DNA from 2 places in the Pseudoalteromonas sp. 5Ae-yellow genome. Region 2 is predicted to be linked to the other one. Evidence: riboswitches for the same ligand, from Rfam matches in the RefSeq annotation. Region 2 holds a riboswitch; the other holds the start of a gene.
What was found. A riboswitch is a leader RNA that binds a small molecule or an ion and turns the genes downstream of it on or off. The one in region 2 is predicted to bind lysine.

Region 1: linked by a shared signal. The riboswitch ahead of lysC (lysine-sensitive aspartokinase 3) and the one ahead of dapA (4-hydroxy-tetrahydrodipicolinate synthase) in region 2 are both predicted to bind lysine.

The regions. Positions count from the first base shown of each region.
Region 1 covers NZ_JACGWD010000072.1:13,953-20,873, forward strand. Annotated here, with positions in the region: gene nhaD (sodium:proton antiporter NhaD) at 210-1,457, shown strand; lysine riboswitch at 1,559-1,731, shown strand; gene lysC (lysine-sensitive aspartokinase 3) at 1,807-3,210, shown strand; gene H4J63_RS16465 (4'-phosphopantetheinyl transferase superfamily protein) at 3,286-4,044, opposite strand; gene H4J63_RS16470 (sodium-dependent transporter) at 4,186-5,508, shown strand; gene H4J63_RS16475 (2-hydroxyacid dehydrogenase) at 5,604-6,584, opposite strand; gene H4J63_RS16480 (glutathione peroxidase) at 6,689-6,921, opposite strand, start outside.
Region 2 covers NZ_JACGWD010000001.1:73,933-80,853, forward strand. Annotated here, with positions in the region: gene H4J63_RS00320 (OmpA family protein) at 1-895, opposite strand, end outside; gene H4J63_RS00325 (YdiU family protein) at 1,287-2,696, opposite strand; gene H4J63_RS00330 (DNA-3-methyladenine glycosylase I) at 2,708-3,403, opposite strand; lysine riboswitch at 3,595-3,795, shown strand; gene dapA (4-hydroxy-tetrahydrodipicolinate synthase) at 3,986-4,870, shown strand; gene H4J63_RS00340 (2,3,4,5-tetrahydropyridine-2,6-dicarboxylate N-succinyltransferase) at 4,886-5,626, shown strand; gene H4J63_RS00345 (PLP-dependent decarboxylase) at 5,626-6,831, shown strand; gene H4J63_RS00350 (succinylglutamate desuccinylase/aspartoacylase family protein) at 6,837-6,921, shown strand, end outside.

The DNA of each region.
Region 1 (6,921 bases), on a different contig from region 2:
ATCCTAGTATTTTATTATTGAGTTCTTTTAGAAGACTCATTATTACGTATTTTTAATTAACCTTGTCTGTATATAGTATTCGTTTTTAAGACCATTTAATAATAGTTTTTGCATAGAGGCAGTGCTAAAATTCCCGCCGAAAATAGGCACATGAAATGGAATGTTATTTGTGTGTTCTTTAAAACTATATCAAAGGTTGTTTAACTACCATGGTTTCCTCGATTATTCTAACCCTGATAGCGATTGCATTTTTACTGATCGTTATAGAAGATATAATCCATGTCAATAAAGCTAAAACCACGCTGTTTTTTGGTACGCTTTGCTGGATTCTTCTTTTTATATACCCTCTACACGGGCAAAGCCCCGATACAATTCAACACCTCCTAAATGAAAATATTTTAGAAATTGCCTCGTTATGGTTATTTTTAATGGCTGCAATGACCTTTGTAGCGTATTTAAACTCAAAGGGGTTTATAGAAAATATTGTCCATCGCGTTATGCCAAAAAGTATTAGCGAAAAAAAGCTCATGTTTTTGGTGGGTGGTTTTGCATTTTTGTTTTCGTCGATTTCAGACAACGTAACAGCCACGCTTATATCGCTTGCAGTTGTTATGTCGTTAAAACTTGAACCTAAAAAGCTTATTAAATATGCCACGCTTATTGTGTTTGGGGTTAACTCAGGTGGGGTATCGCTAATAACAGGTGACGTAACCACGCTAATGATATTTTTAGATGGCAAAGTAACCATAGCTCATTTATTACTGCTTATAGCGCCAGCACTTACAAGCGTTATGTTACTAGCCGCGCTACTGTCTATAGGTATGAAAGGGCGTGTTGAGTTTGCTAGTGCAGGTAAAACCCGCATTGAAAAAACCGACATAACCATTGCTGTTATATTTTTATCTACCGTAGTGAGCACACTTACGTTGAGTGTAATTTACAGTGTACCGCCTCTATTAACCTTTTTGTTTGGCTTATCAGTGATGTTTTTAGTGGCGCAATTTTTAATGCGCAAAAAAGACATAAACAAAGACATAATCGATTTTGTTCGCGATATAGAATACGACACATTATTGTTTTTTGTAGGTGTACTTTTACTTGTTGGCGCACTTAAAGAAATTGGTATGTTGAGTAAATTTACCGACCTATACACGGTAATGGCACCAGAATACGCAAACTACTTAATGGGCATATTATCAGCTGGGGTCGATAACGTACCGCTTACCGCTGCATTATTAAAAGCCGATATAGTAATGAGCCAACAACATTGGTTGTCGTTTACGTATGCAACGGGTGTGGGCGGTTCAATGCTTATTATTGGTTCGGCTGCGGGCATTATTGCCATGAGTAAAGTTAAAGCGCTTACCTTTATGAGCTACTTGCGGTTATCGCTGCATTTATTAATTTGTTACACGGTTGGATATGCGGGCTCGTATTACATGGGCAGTTTTATTTAACTCATAAATTATTAAATGCTTGACAGCTAGACGTCTAAACGATAACTTTCAAAGCCCCGCTACTTAGTGGGGTTTTGTTTTATTAGCCACTGGTTAATAAAGCATTCAGAAGAGGTGCGATACTTAGGTACTTAATGTTAGGCGACGAAAGCCGATGATCATTAAGGAGGGAAGTACTCGCCGAGGAAAATAATGGTACGTCGTCATTGTTTTTCGGTTTATGGGGCTGAATCCTCAAAACTGTCACCAATATAGGTGGAGAGCTTCTGGCAGTGGACTTATCTTCAAGCATTCCTTTGCCAAGTTCTTCTTGTTTTATTGCGGTTTGGATACCGCGAAAGGAGACTAAATGACTACCCAATCAGTGCCACAAACAGTGCCACAAACAGAGTTAAGCGCAAAATCAGATTACATCGTTGCCAAATTTGGCGGAACCAGTGTTGCAAATTTTGAAGCGATGAGTCGCTGTAGCGAAATTATTGTTGCAGATAAAAGCGTACGTATTGTTGCCGTGAGCGCCAGTGCCGGCGTAACTAACCATTTAGTTGCACTGTGTAAATCAAGTATTACCCCAAGTGAGCGCCAAGAACACATAAACGGCGTGCTTGCTATTCAACAAACTATTTTAGATGAGTTATCGCTTGATGCCGATTTAGCGGTTGGCTTTAACGAAACCCTAAAAGCATTTCAAACATTGGCTCAAGAGCCACTAACAACCGATCAGCAACACGACGAGCTACTTAGCTTTGGTGAGCGTTTATCGTCGTATTTGTTTGCTCAGGTGCTGCGTTTACAAGGTTTAAATGCCGATCGCTTTGATGTGCGCAAGGTGCTTAAAACCGACAGCCAATTTGGTAAAGCAACGCCTAATGTTGCAGCCACAGCGCAAGCCGCTAAAGAATTTTTAATCCCGTTATTAGATAAGCAAGTAATTGTTACTCAGGGCTTTATTGGCAGTGACGAATACGGCCAAACAACAACGCTTGGACGTGGTGGTTCTGACTACAGCGCTGCACTTTTAGCTGAAGCAATTAACGCTAAAAGCGTGCATATTTGGACCGACGTAGTGGGCATTTTTAGCACCGACCCGCGTTTGTGCGCAAAAGCGACGCCTATTGCACGTTTAAGCTTTGACGAAGCCGCCGAAATGGCAACCTTTGGCGCAAAAGTATTGCACCCAGCGACTATTTTACCAGCAAGCCGCAGCCACATTAACGTGTTTGTAGGTTCTAGCCGCGAGCCAGAGCGTGGCGGTACATGGATTGAGCGCGAAAAATCGCAGCAACCAGGCATACGCGCAGTAACGCAACGTAAAAACCAAATATTGCTTACGCTTAAAAGCCCAGAAATGCTACTAGCTAGTGGCTTTTTAGCACGCGTATTTACACTATTAAGTGAATACAATATATCGGTAGATTTGGTAACCACATCTGAAATTAGCGTAGCTATAACGCTTGATAACGCGCAAAACGCCTCGCGTCCAGAGCTTGACCAAGAATGCCTAGATAAGCTTGCAGAGTTTTGCCATGTGTCGGTAGAAAACAATTTAACACTGGTAGCACTTATTGGCTCTGAGATTCAATTACGCCAACACGAAATGAACTTAATGAGTGTACTAAAAGACTTTAACATTCGATTAATTTGCCACGGTGCTAGTAAGCACAACCTGTGCTTTTTAGTAGAGCAAACTGAGTCAGATAACGTAGTACAGTCTATTCATAGCCGTTTATTAGAAAACGATTTTGCTGCGTAAATAATTTTACTATTAAGAAGCGGCTATTCAGGAAAATCACCTAGTAAAATTAACTAGTAAAGTTACTTAACAAAATTAATTAATAAAGTCATTTAATAAAAAGCATCGCCAGTCGATGCTTTTTTTATGCACCACACTCACATCAAAACAAACATTGCTGTCACTGCTATCAGCTACAGTAACGCGATTACTGCTAGCACTTAGCTTTGCACTATGTAATTCGTCAAACACATTGGGGCTAAGTAGTTTTGCAATAGGGCGGCTGGTGGCTTTAGCAAGTGACTCTTTTAATGTCCAAATTCTAAAAAACGTATCTGCTTGGGCTTGGGTATTAGTTGGCTCGGTAATAAGTGAAATTTCACCATTATGATAAAAATGCTTAGCGAGCTTTTCAAACGGGCGCTTTAGGCTTACTTTTTCAATATCAAAACCAAACTCACTTTTATCAAAATTTAGCGCGACCCCAACCAAACCATGCGAGTGCGAAATACAGGTATTAATAACATCATCACTTACATGTACTTGCAGCTTTGAGCTTGCCTCGTCAAATTCTGTACTCATTTTATTAAGGGCTACGTGCGCATGTTGCGGCTGCGTTATTTTAATAAGGTGCTTTAACAATAACCGCGTAGCTAAATACTCTTGCTTAGCTTGCGGGCTTTTGCGGCGGTTTATAATGGCTAACTCAACCGGGCTTAAGCAATCGGGCAAATTAAAGTCACTAAGCTCAAGTGTTTTAGCATTAAATAATAAAATACTGTTACTAGCTAAAGACAAGTTTACTAATTGAGTTGAAGTAATACTCAAGGCGTTTTTAAAATAGTGTTCAGTCATAAAAGCCCTAAAGCAAAAGAAGTCGCTGATATTGTGAGCGGTTAACGCCCCTAATAAAGGCTGGGTACAATTTTATTACTCAGCTGGCATGAAATATGGTTTAATTCACAATAATCAAAATAATAACAGATTTGTAGATGTATGGCACAAGTGCGTGATGGGTTTCAAAGCCGACTTGGTTTTGTTTTAGCCGCTGCTGGCGCAGCAGTGGGTTTAGGTAATATTTGGGGTTTTCCTACGCAAGCGGCCAACCATGGCGGCGGCGCTTTTTTACTGGTTTATTTTATTGTTATATTTTTACTTGCGCTCCCTGCATTGTATACAGAACTTTATTTAGGTCACAAAGCACAAGCTAACCCGGTAAAAGCATTGGGCGATGCATGGCAAAGCACTAACCGTAAAGTGGGTGCGGCAGCAGGTTATATAGGACTTGCGGGCGCAGTTGTTATGCTAAGTTTTTACTCAATAGTAGCAGGGTGGATGCTCTCCTACGCTATTGAACCCATAACAACCTTTTTAGGTTTCACAGGCGCAAGCGAATTTTTACATAGCGACTCAGTGCTTCGTAATTTTGTATTTACGCCGCTTATGCTTATTTTAACTGCCAGTATTATTTTAAAAGGTGTTAAATCGGGAATCGAAACCTGGTCGCGCCGTTTAATGCCACTGCTACTCGTATTGCTTGTTGGTTTAATTGCCTACATTGCAACACTCGATGGCGCAAGTGAAGGCTTTGCCGCGTATTTAATTCCTGATTTTAGCCAAATACTCGACCCTAATTTGATTATTGCCGCAATGGGGCAAGCGTTCTTTTCGCTCTCGTTAGGTGTGGGTTGTATGATGATTTACGGATCGTATTTACAGCCAGATGCTAATTTACCAAAGCTCACAGCCGGTGTTGCCTTACTCGATACCAGCGTTGCTTTTTTAGCGGGGTTACTTATTATTCCTGCTATTTATGTGGCGCAGCATAACGGTGTAGAGGTATTTAGTGGCGGTAAACTGATTGGTGAAGGGCAACTTATTTTTGCTATTTTACCTGCGCTATTTAGCACCATGGGCGAAATTGGTTTATTAGTGGGTTTACTGTTTTTTGTATTAATGTCTATCGCATCGGTTACGTCAACTATATCGACAACTGAGATTCCGGTGGCGTTTTTAGTCGAAAATCACAACGTTAGCCGCAGCAAAGCAACATGGGCAGTAAGCGCCGTTGTACTTGTGTGTGCGAGCGCGATTATATTAAATTTTGATTGGTTATTTGGCTTAGTTATTATGCTATTTACTCAATACCAATTGCCGCTTATGGGCTTGTTTTACTTTATTACAGTAGGGTGGATGTGGCAGCGTGGTAATAAATTACACCAAGCAACAACCGGTGTACATTACTGGTTTGCTCAGTATATTCGGTTTGTTTGCCCAATATTAATGACCTTAGTATTTGCAAACGTTGCGTTTGGTTAATTTTATCTAAGCCCTAAAATAAATTAATAAAGCGAAGTGAGTTTAAAACGCACTTCGCTTTTTTTGTGCCTGTAATTTAGGTATAGCTTAGGTCTTTATAAAACCTCATTAGTTAGAGGCCTACCTTCACTTACTTCAAGCGCGTTAAATACGGTTGTGTTTGCTATTTCGGTAAGTGCTTCTTGCGTAAAAAATCCCTGATGCCCCGTTACTAATACGTTTTTAAAGCTCACTAAGCGCGAGAATATATCGTCTTGGTTTATTTCGTCGCTGTGGTTTTTAAAAAAAAGCTCCGATTCTTGCTCGTAAACGTCGAGTCCCAGGTAACCTAGCTTTTTAGTTTTAAGCGCGCTAATACACGCGTTACTATCAAGCAATGCACCGCGAGAAGTGTTAATGAGCATAACGCCGGTTTTCATTTTACTAAATGCCTCATCATTTATTAAATGATGAGTTTGCTCGTTCAGTGGGCAATGTAAAGAAATCACATCGCTTTGGCTAAGTAAGGAGTCTATATCGGTAATTGTATAATTGCCAGGTTGCGCGTATGGGTCGCACACTAAGACTTTAGCGCCAAAGCCATTTAAAATGCTGCACAGCGCAAGGCCAATTTTACCGCAACCTACAATACCCACGGTTTTGTTGTGCAAGTTAAAACCTAGTAATCCGTTTAAATCAAAATTGTCTTCGCGTACACGGTTATACGCTTTATGCGTTTTGCGGCTAAGTGTTAGCATAAGCGCTATACAATGCTCAGCTACCGCTTCTGGGCTGTAAGCCGGTACGCGTAATACTTTAATTTTATGTGCTTTTGCTGCAGGTAAATCAACATTATTAAACCCTGCACAACGTAGCAAAATAGTATTTATGCCTTGGCTTGCTAGTTGTTCAATAACAGTGGCGTTTACGGTGTCGTTTACAAATACGCATATGGCATCAAACCCGCTTGCTAAAATAGCCGTTGGTTCGCTCAGGGCTTGCTCAAAATACGTTATTTTTATATCACTGTAATCGCGTGTACTTTGTTCAAAAAAAGGCAGTTCGTACTTTTGAGTACTAAAAAAAGCAATGTTCATGGTAATAGCCTCGACGCTTAAGTATTTGTAGGGTAGTTAACCTTTAATACATTAAACTACTTTACAAGTAAGCGCCCAAGTAAAACGTATTTTATTGATTTAAATTAAGCCTTAAGCGGAGCCTTGCTTGGGGTAAATAAAGGTATTTTTGACGATACTTTTTTACCACCTTTAGCTGCGTTTAACTTTGCGGCTTGCAGTAAGTTGCTTTCTATTACTTGTATAAGTGTTTCGGGCTTAGTTCGCGGTGCATAACGCGCAACAAGTTGCCCTTGTGAATTAATTAAAAACTTAGTGAAATTCCACTTAATAGCACGATTTTGCGAAATACCCCGCG
Region 2 (6,921 bases):
CTACATCTTTAGCACGCTTTTCAGAAAGCGATTGGTTATAAGTTGCATCACCAGGAGCAGAAGCATGACCTTCTAATACTACAGTTACTTCACTGTTCTCTTTCATGAAATTAGCAACTTGCTTGATATCATCGAAGAATTTATTTGGTACATCAGCAACGTCATGAGGGAAAGTCACTAATAACTTTACAGTTACTTCTTTATCTTCGTATACAGTACAACCTTTAGCATCAACAGCATCTACCATTGGAGTGTTAGCACACTCGTCGTTAGCGTCAATAACACCATCGTTATCACTGTCTGATGGAGCTGCAGCAACAGGTTCTGGAGCAGCCTGAACTGGCTCTGCTGGCGAAGAGTTCTGACCAAATAAGTAGTTAATACCTAATTTAGCACCTACGTCAGTGTAACCACGGTCAAGACCTTGGTATACAGATGTTTCAGCGTTAACAAATAAGCCATCTGTAATGAAATGTTGGTAACCAACACCTGCATTTAAGAACGTATTATCTGTAGCTACTTGCATTTCCTTAACACCGAATAAACCGTAGAAAGGGCCGCCACCAAAGTGGTAAAGAGCATCAATACCGTAACGTTCGCCATCAACATCGTCACGATTACCATTTGGGATCGGAGCTGCTAAAAATGCGTTAAAATCCATGTCAGCATACTCAAGGCGTGCGCTCCAGTAATCACTGAAACGGTAACCAACTTCAGCACCCCAACTTGCAGACTCATTAACTTCTAAGTCTTGGTACATGTTTAAATTTTTCCAAGATGCGTCGTAGTAATCACCAAACACACCAATGTAGAAACCTTCTTCTTTATCTGCAGCAAATGTAGATGCGCTAGTTGCAGCCAACGCGATAGCGATTGTAAGTGATTTTAATTTCATTGTTTTCTTCCCATTTTTAACAACTAATAAATTGTAGCTAATCAATACTAGCTCAATCAGTTTTATATAGACTAACTGAGCCTTTGTTAATCAATACTTAACGAAAAATAAAGTTTATAACTTTTTTCAATACCCTGTAACAACACACAACCACTTACTATAGGCGAAATTAAAACTTTATTGAAAAATAAGTATAGTAGTTTTTGTAGATTAGTATTGAGCAAGGAATGTAAAGCAATTAAATAAAATACACTTAGTATATGCACAGAAATATTGCCTCACTTTAATTCGGCGCATAATACCACCTGATCTTGCATTCCCAAACATATATGCTCACATTTGGTTGAAAAATGACTCTTTTGAATCATGTAGTTACATTGATTTCTAATAGTTAAGTACCACAAAAAGTCTGGTAATCATTATCATTTATCGGTGCAGCCTGAAACTCTGATAGCTTTTCATCATCAGAATACGGGTTATCCGCTATTCTCATAAAGCGCTGTAGCAACTCACTAGACCCTGCAGCATTATACTCTGCAATTATTTTTTCGATCACATGATTACGAGGAATTACACGAGGATTTGCCGCTCTCATTACTTCATAACTATTATCGTCGGTTAAGCTTACCCACTTAGCTCTCCATTCAATTAGCGACTCAGGTATTACTGTTTCTTCTTTTAAGGATTCAGTAAGCGCATCGAAGGTATTGGTGTAATCGAGCTGGTTATCTTTTAATAGTGTTAGCAACTCTGCGATTAACTCGCCATCACTGCAGCTAGATTCATTTAAACCCAGTTTTTGTTCCCACATAGCAGTAAACTCAATATTAAATTGCTCAGCAAAGCTATTAATGTATGGCGTCATTAACGTAACAGCCTGCTCGTCATCATCATTAATAAGTGGTATTAAACTCTCGGCCAAGCGTGCGCAGTTCCAGTTAGCTATATTAGGTTGATTACCGAATGCATAGCGGCCTTGTTTGTCTATAGAGCTAAATACGGTATCAAAATCAAAGCTATTCATCATGGCACACGGACCGTAATCAATGGTCTCTCCGCTAACTAGTGTATTATCTGTATTCATTACTCCGTGAATAAAGCCAACACGCATCCAGCTCACAACTAGCTTAACTTGGTTTTTAATCACAGCGCCTAAAAATGCTAAATAGCGCTGTGGTCCTGTGTCGGTTATTTCTGGATAATGTCGCTCTATAGCTAAATCAGCTAAATTTTTAAGCCCTTCAACATCGCCTTGCGTCGCTAAATATTGAAACGAGCCAACGCGAATATGACTGGTTGCTAAACGAGTAACTATTGCGCCTGCTTGTGGTGGGTTACGATAAACCGTTTCACCGCTGCCAACGACCGCTAAACATCGGGTAGTTTTAATGCCTAGTGCATGCATTGCTTCGCTCATTACGTATTCACGAATAGCGGGCCCAAGTGCACAACGGCCATCACCCCCTCTTGAATAAGGAGTAGCGCCAGAGCCCTTCAATTGAATATCCCATAACTGGTTTTCATTGTCAGTAACAGCCCCTAATAAGTGGGCTCGTCCGTCACCTAAACGTGGTGAAAAATGTCCAAATTGGTGCCCAGAGTAACCAAGTGCTACTGCAGGAATCGCCTGCTTTTCATTACCGCTAAAAGTATTAGCACGTAAATCATCAGCGACATTAATATTAAACTGTTTTGCTAAGCTCTCGTTCCACAGCAATAACTGAGGGGAGGCAACACTTGCAGGGAAATCTTCAATCGCGAAGTTTTCCGCAATATCTGTGTATCTTGGCACTAATTTCATGGTAATTCCTATTATTGCTGACTTATACCCACGCGGTTATCACCTACACCATAGGCCACAATTAAGCTTAGCTCTTGCATACTTAAACCACTTTGCTTTTGCATTTCATTAAAAAAGGCTTGGGCTGCACTCAGTGATTTTTTGGTTTGTAAGCCGCCGTCTATAATTTTATGAGCACGCAAATAATTCTCTACATCGCGTGATAGTAAAAAAGTATCTTTACCAAGTGCTCGTAGCGCATAAGGCCCTGTATTTCCGCCTAAACGCGAACCATGCTTTTTTAAATACGCCCATAAACCAATAATATCGTCTGTTGGCCAACTAGCGACAAACTGGCTAAAACTGCCATGTTCTTGTGCTATTTCGTGGATCATGTAAGCATTTTCGGTAATTGTTTTTACTTTTTTATAGTTACGAACAATTCGCTCATCCGTTGCTTTTTGTTCCAGCATATCGGGTGGCATCATTAATAACTTATCAACGCTAAAATCCCAAAAAACCTCTCTAAAGCCTGCCCACTTATTATTTATGACTGACCAATAAAAGCCGCTTTGAAATACTTTTCGAGTAAATTCTTCAAGCCAATCGTCGTCACTTAACGTGCTTAGTTGTTTTTTAGATAGCGGTTTTGCAAGTAATAACTTAAGCATTTTTTCAGAGCCTTTTCGCTCTACCGCTCGCTTATAAATATCGCTAAATTTTTCCATACTAATTAAATACCTCACTACTTATATTGCTAGTGTACGAGAAAAGCACCTAATACGTAACCACCCCTCTTTTCGATGAATTAATCTGTATTTAGTCGCTTGACACCTAGACGGCTAAAATGCTTTAATCGCCGTAATTACCCTATTTAAATTGCACAGGTTTGTAAGTTTTACTCTATAAACAGGTGCAAAGGGCTAGAAGAGGTGCGTTATTCAGGTAGCGTATGTTAGGAGCGCAAACTCCAGTGAGCATACGTGAGGGGAATTAACGCCGAGAAGTAATCACTTTTGCGAAGTGTTTATTTCGGGCGACTAGGTTGAACCCTAGCGACTGTCACCAATAGCTGCTTATAACAAGCAGCTTATTAGTTTGGTGGAGAGCTTCTGGTCTTAAATATTAAGGCCGTGCGCCCTATTATTTTAAGCCCATTCGCTCTTCGAATTATTAGTTCGAACGATGTTAATGCGGCTCCTTCCATAAAGCTTTTTAACTCTTCGAATAATACCAATTACATTAAATTAGTTATCGCTAAAATGATCACGTTTTTAATAAAATTGGTACAAATTATAAGTTCGTGAGAGATGATCAACAACTTCAATTTAAACGACTACTCACTGTGGACCGCGCTCGTTACGCCATTTGATCAACACGGCGATGTTGACTACAACACGTTAACTAAGCTGGTTAGCGAGCAAGAAGCGGCACATAACGGTATTCTACTACTTGGTAGTACGGGCGAAGGCTTGGCGCTAACGCAAGAAGAGCAGCAAGCCATTGTTGAACACGTATGCCAGCTAAAACCAGCGGTACCATTAATGGTTGCTGTGGGTGGTAGTAACTTAAAGCAACAAATTGAGTGGGTTAACTATTGTAATACACTACCCATTCATAGCTTTTTACTTGGCTCACCCCTTTATGCAAAGCCCGGCGCTATAGGCCAAACTCATTGGTTTGAAAGCCTACTTAATGCAAGCGCTCACCCGTGTATGCTTTATAACGTACCGGGGCGCAGTGCTGTTAGCATCCCAACGGCAACAATTCAAAACTTACAAAACAATAAAAATTTATGGGCGTTAAAAGAAGCGAGCGGCAGCATTGCTCAGTTTGAAGCTTACCGCCAAGCTGCGCCTAATTTAGCTATTTTTAGTGGCGACGATGCGCTAATGCCTTATTTTGCACAAGCAGGTGCAAAAGGCTTAGTGTCGGTAGCTGCAAATGCATGGCCCGCACAAACTCACGAGTTTGTTAAACGCAGTTTAAGTGGTCAACATCCTAATTTATTTGCTCAGTGGACTAGTGCCATTAATAGCCTATTTGCTGTCGCAAATCCCATTCCCGTAAAGGTATTGATGCATTTACAAGGCCGCTTAAGCAGCCCGCAACTTCGTCCACCTTTAACACACCTTGAGTTAACTCAAACCGATTGCATCACAACTGCAAACAACACCATTTTATCTTGGCATTAAATACAGGTTTTTATAATGAGCTGGTTAGAACTATTAAATAATTTAGAATCGGGCGCAGTACGCGCAGCATCACAAAACGAAAGCGGCCAATGGCAAGCTAACGTAGAAGTAAAAAAAGGCATTTTAGAAGCCTTTAAAAATGGCACTAATACTGAGTTTGCAGGCGGTTTTGTTGATAAACACAACTTAGCTCCACAAGAGTTTAGTACTGATGATGGCGTGCGTATGGTGCCGGGTGGCTCTAGTGTTCGCCGTGGTGCTTATGTTGCTAAAGGCACGATTATTATGCCACCAGCGTATGTAAACATCGGTGCATATATCGACGAAGGCACAATGGTAGATAGCCACGCATTAGTTGGCTCGTGTGCACAAGTAGGTAAAAACGTACATTTAAGTGCAGCAGTGCAGCTTGGTGGTGTACTTGAGCCAATTGGTGCAAGCCCAGTAGTTGTCGAAGACGATGCATTTATTGGCGCAGGCTGCGTTATTGTTGAAGGTGTAGTCATTAAAAAAGGCGCAGTGCTTGCACCAGGCGTGCGTTTATCTGCGACTATTCCAGTTTACGACTGCGTAAACGAGCGCCAACTAGATAAAGGCGAGCCTATTCCTGAATATGCCATTGTAATACCGGGCTCTCGTCCTGCGTCAAACGAATGGGCACGTAAGCAAGGTCTAAGTATGTCGTGTGCGTTAATTGTCAAATACCGCGACGAACAAAGCGATGCATCATTATTACTTGAAGAGGTTTTACGATAATGAGCTTTTTGAGCACGCCTATCAAAACTGCTGTAAATACTATTACACAACAACTTGATACACCTTTTTTTGTTTACGACTTAGATAAACTAAACACGCATCTTGCGCGTTTAGTTGCACAAACCGACGTAAAACTTTGGTACGCCGTAAAAGCAAACCCACTGTCTAAAATTATTCAAAGCTTAGACAACGCCGGTTTTAATTTTGACGTAGCAAGTAAAGGTGAGCTTGAGCAAGTATTAGCACAAGGTATTAGCTCACAGCGCGTGCTCAACACGGGGCCTGCAAAAAGCCCCAAACAAATTAAACACTTTATTGAGCGCGGCGTACGTATATTTGTAGCCGAAAGCCTCAATCAAGTCCGTTGGTTAAACCAACAAGCACAACTACAAAACACGCAGTTACAAGTACTTTTACGTGTACAGTTGCGCTGGCCTGAAGGTGAAAAAAACCCATTGGGTGGCGACAGCCTTACCCCATTTGGTTTGGGTTGTGATGAGTGGCAAGCACTCAATGTAGCTGACTACCCTGCGCTTAAATTTGACGGCCTGCATATTTTTCAGTGGGGCAACATGCTTAGCACGCAAAAGCTAAGCGACTTGTGGTCACAAATGATTGCACCTCTTAGCCAACTTGCCAGCGATTTAAATATTAGCTTTAAGATTCTCGATTTAGGCGGCGGTTTAGGTATTCCTTATACACAAAACGAAGCAACACTTGATTGGGATGACTTAATTGCTGCGCTCGCTAAAATTAAAAATGATGCGGGTGTAGAAGAGCTATGGATGGAACTTGGTCGCTATGCCGTTGGCGAATGCGGTCATTACGCAAACCCAGTAGTAGAGCGCAAACAAAACTACAATCAAGAACAAGTAATTTTAAGCGGCGGTATAAATCACTTATTACGCCCTGCTGTTACCAGCCAAGATTTCCCTGCTGCGTTACTGCGTGAATCCAGTGCAAAAACTCAAGCGGTCACTTTATACGGCCCACTTTGTACAGCGCTTGATTGCTTGGGTGAACATAACTTACCAAGCGATTTAAATGAGTACGACTGGCTAGTGTTTAGCCAATGCGGTGCTTACGGCTTTACCGAAAGTATGCCGTATTTTTTATGCCATGAGCTAGCTGGCGAGTACACCTTGCAAAACGGTACACTTACCTGTGTTCGCCAAGCCGAAAATGCCAGCCACTACTTAAGGTAATAATCATGAGTAATACAACACACATTAGCCAAGAGAACATTGTAGTAGGGGAAGTTGCAAACGGCTTACCACTTACAATTCCTGTGTATC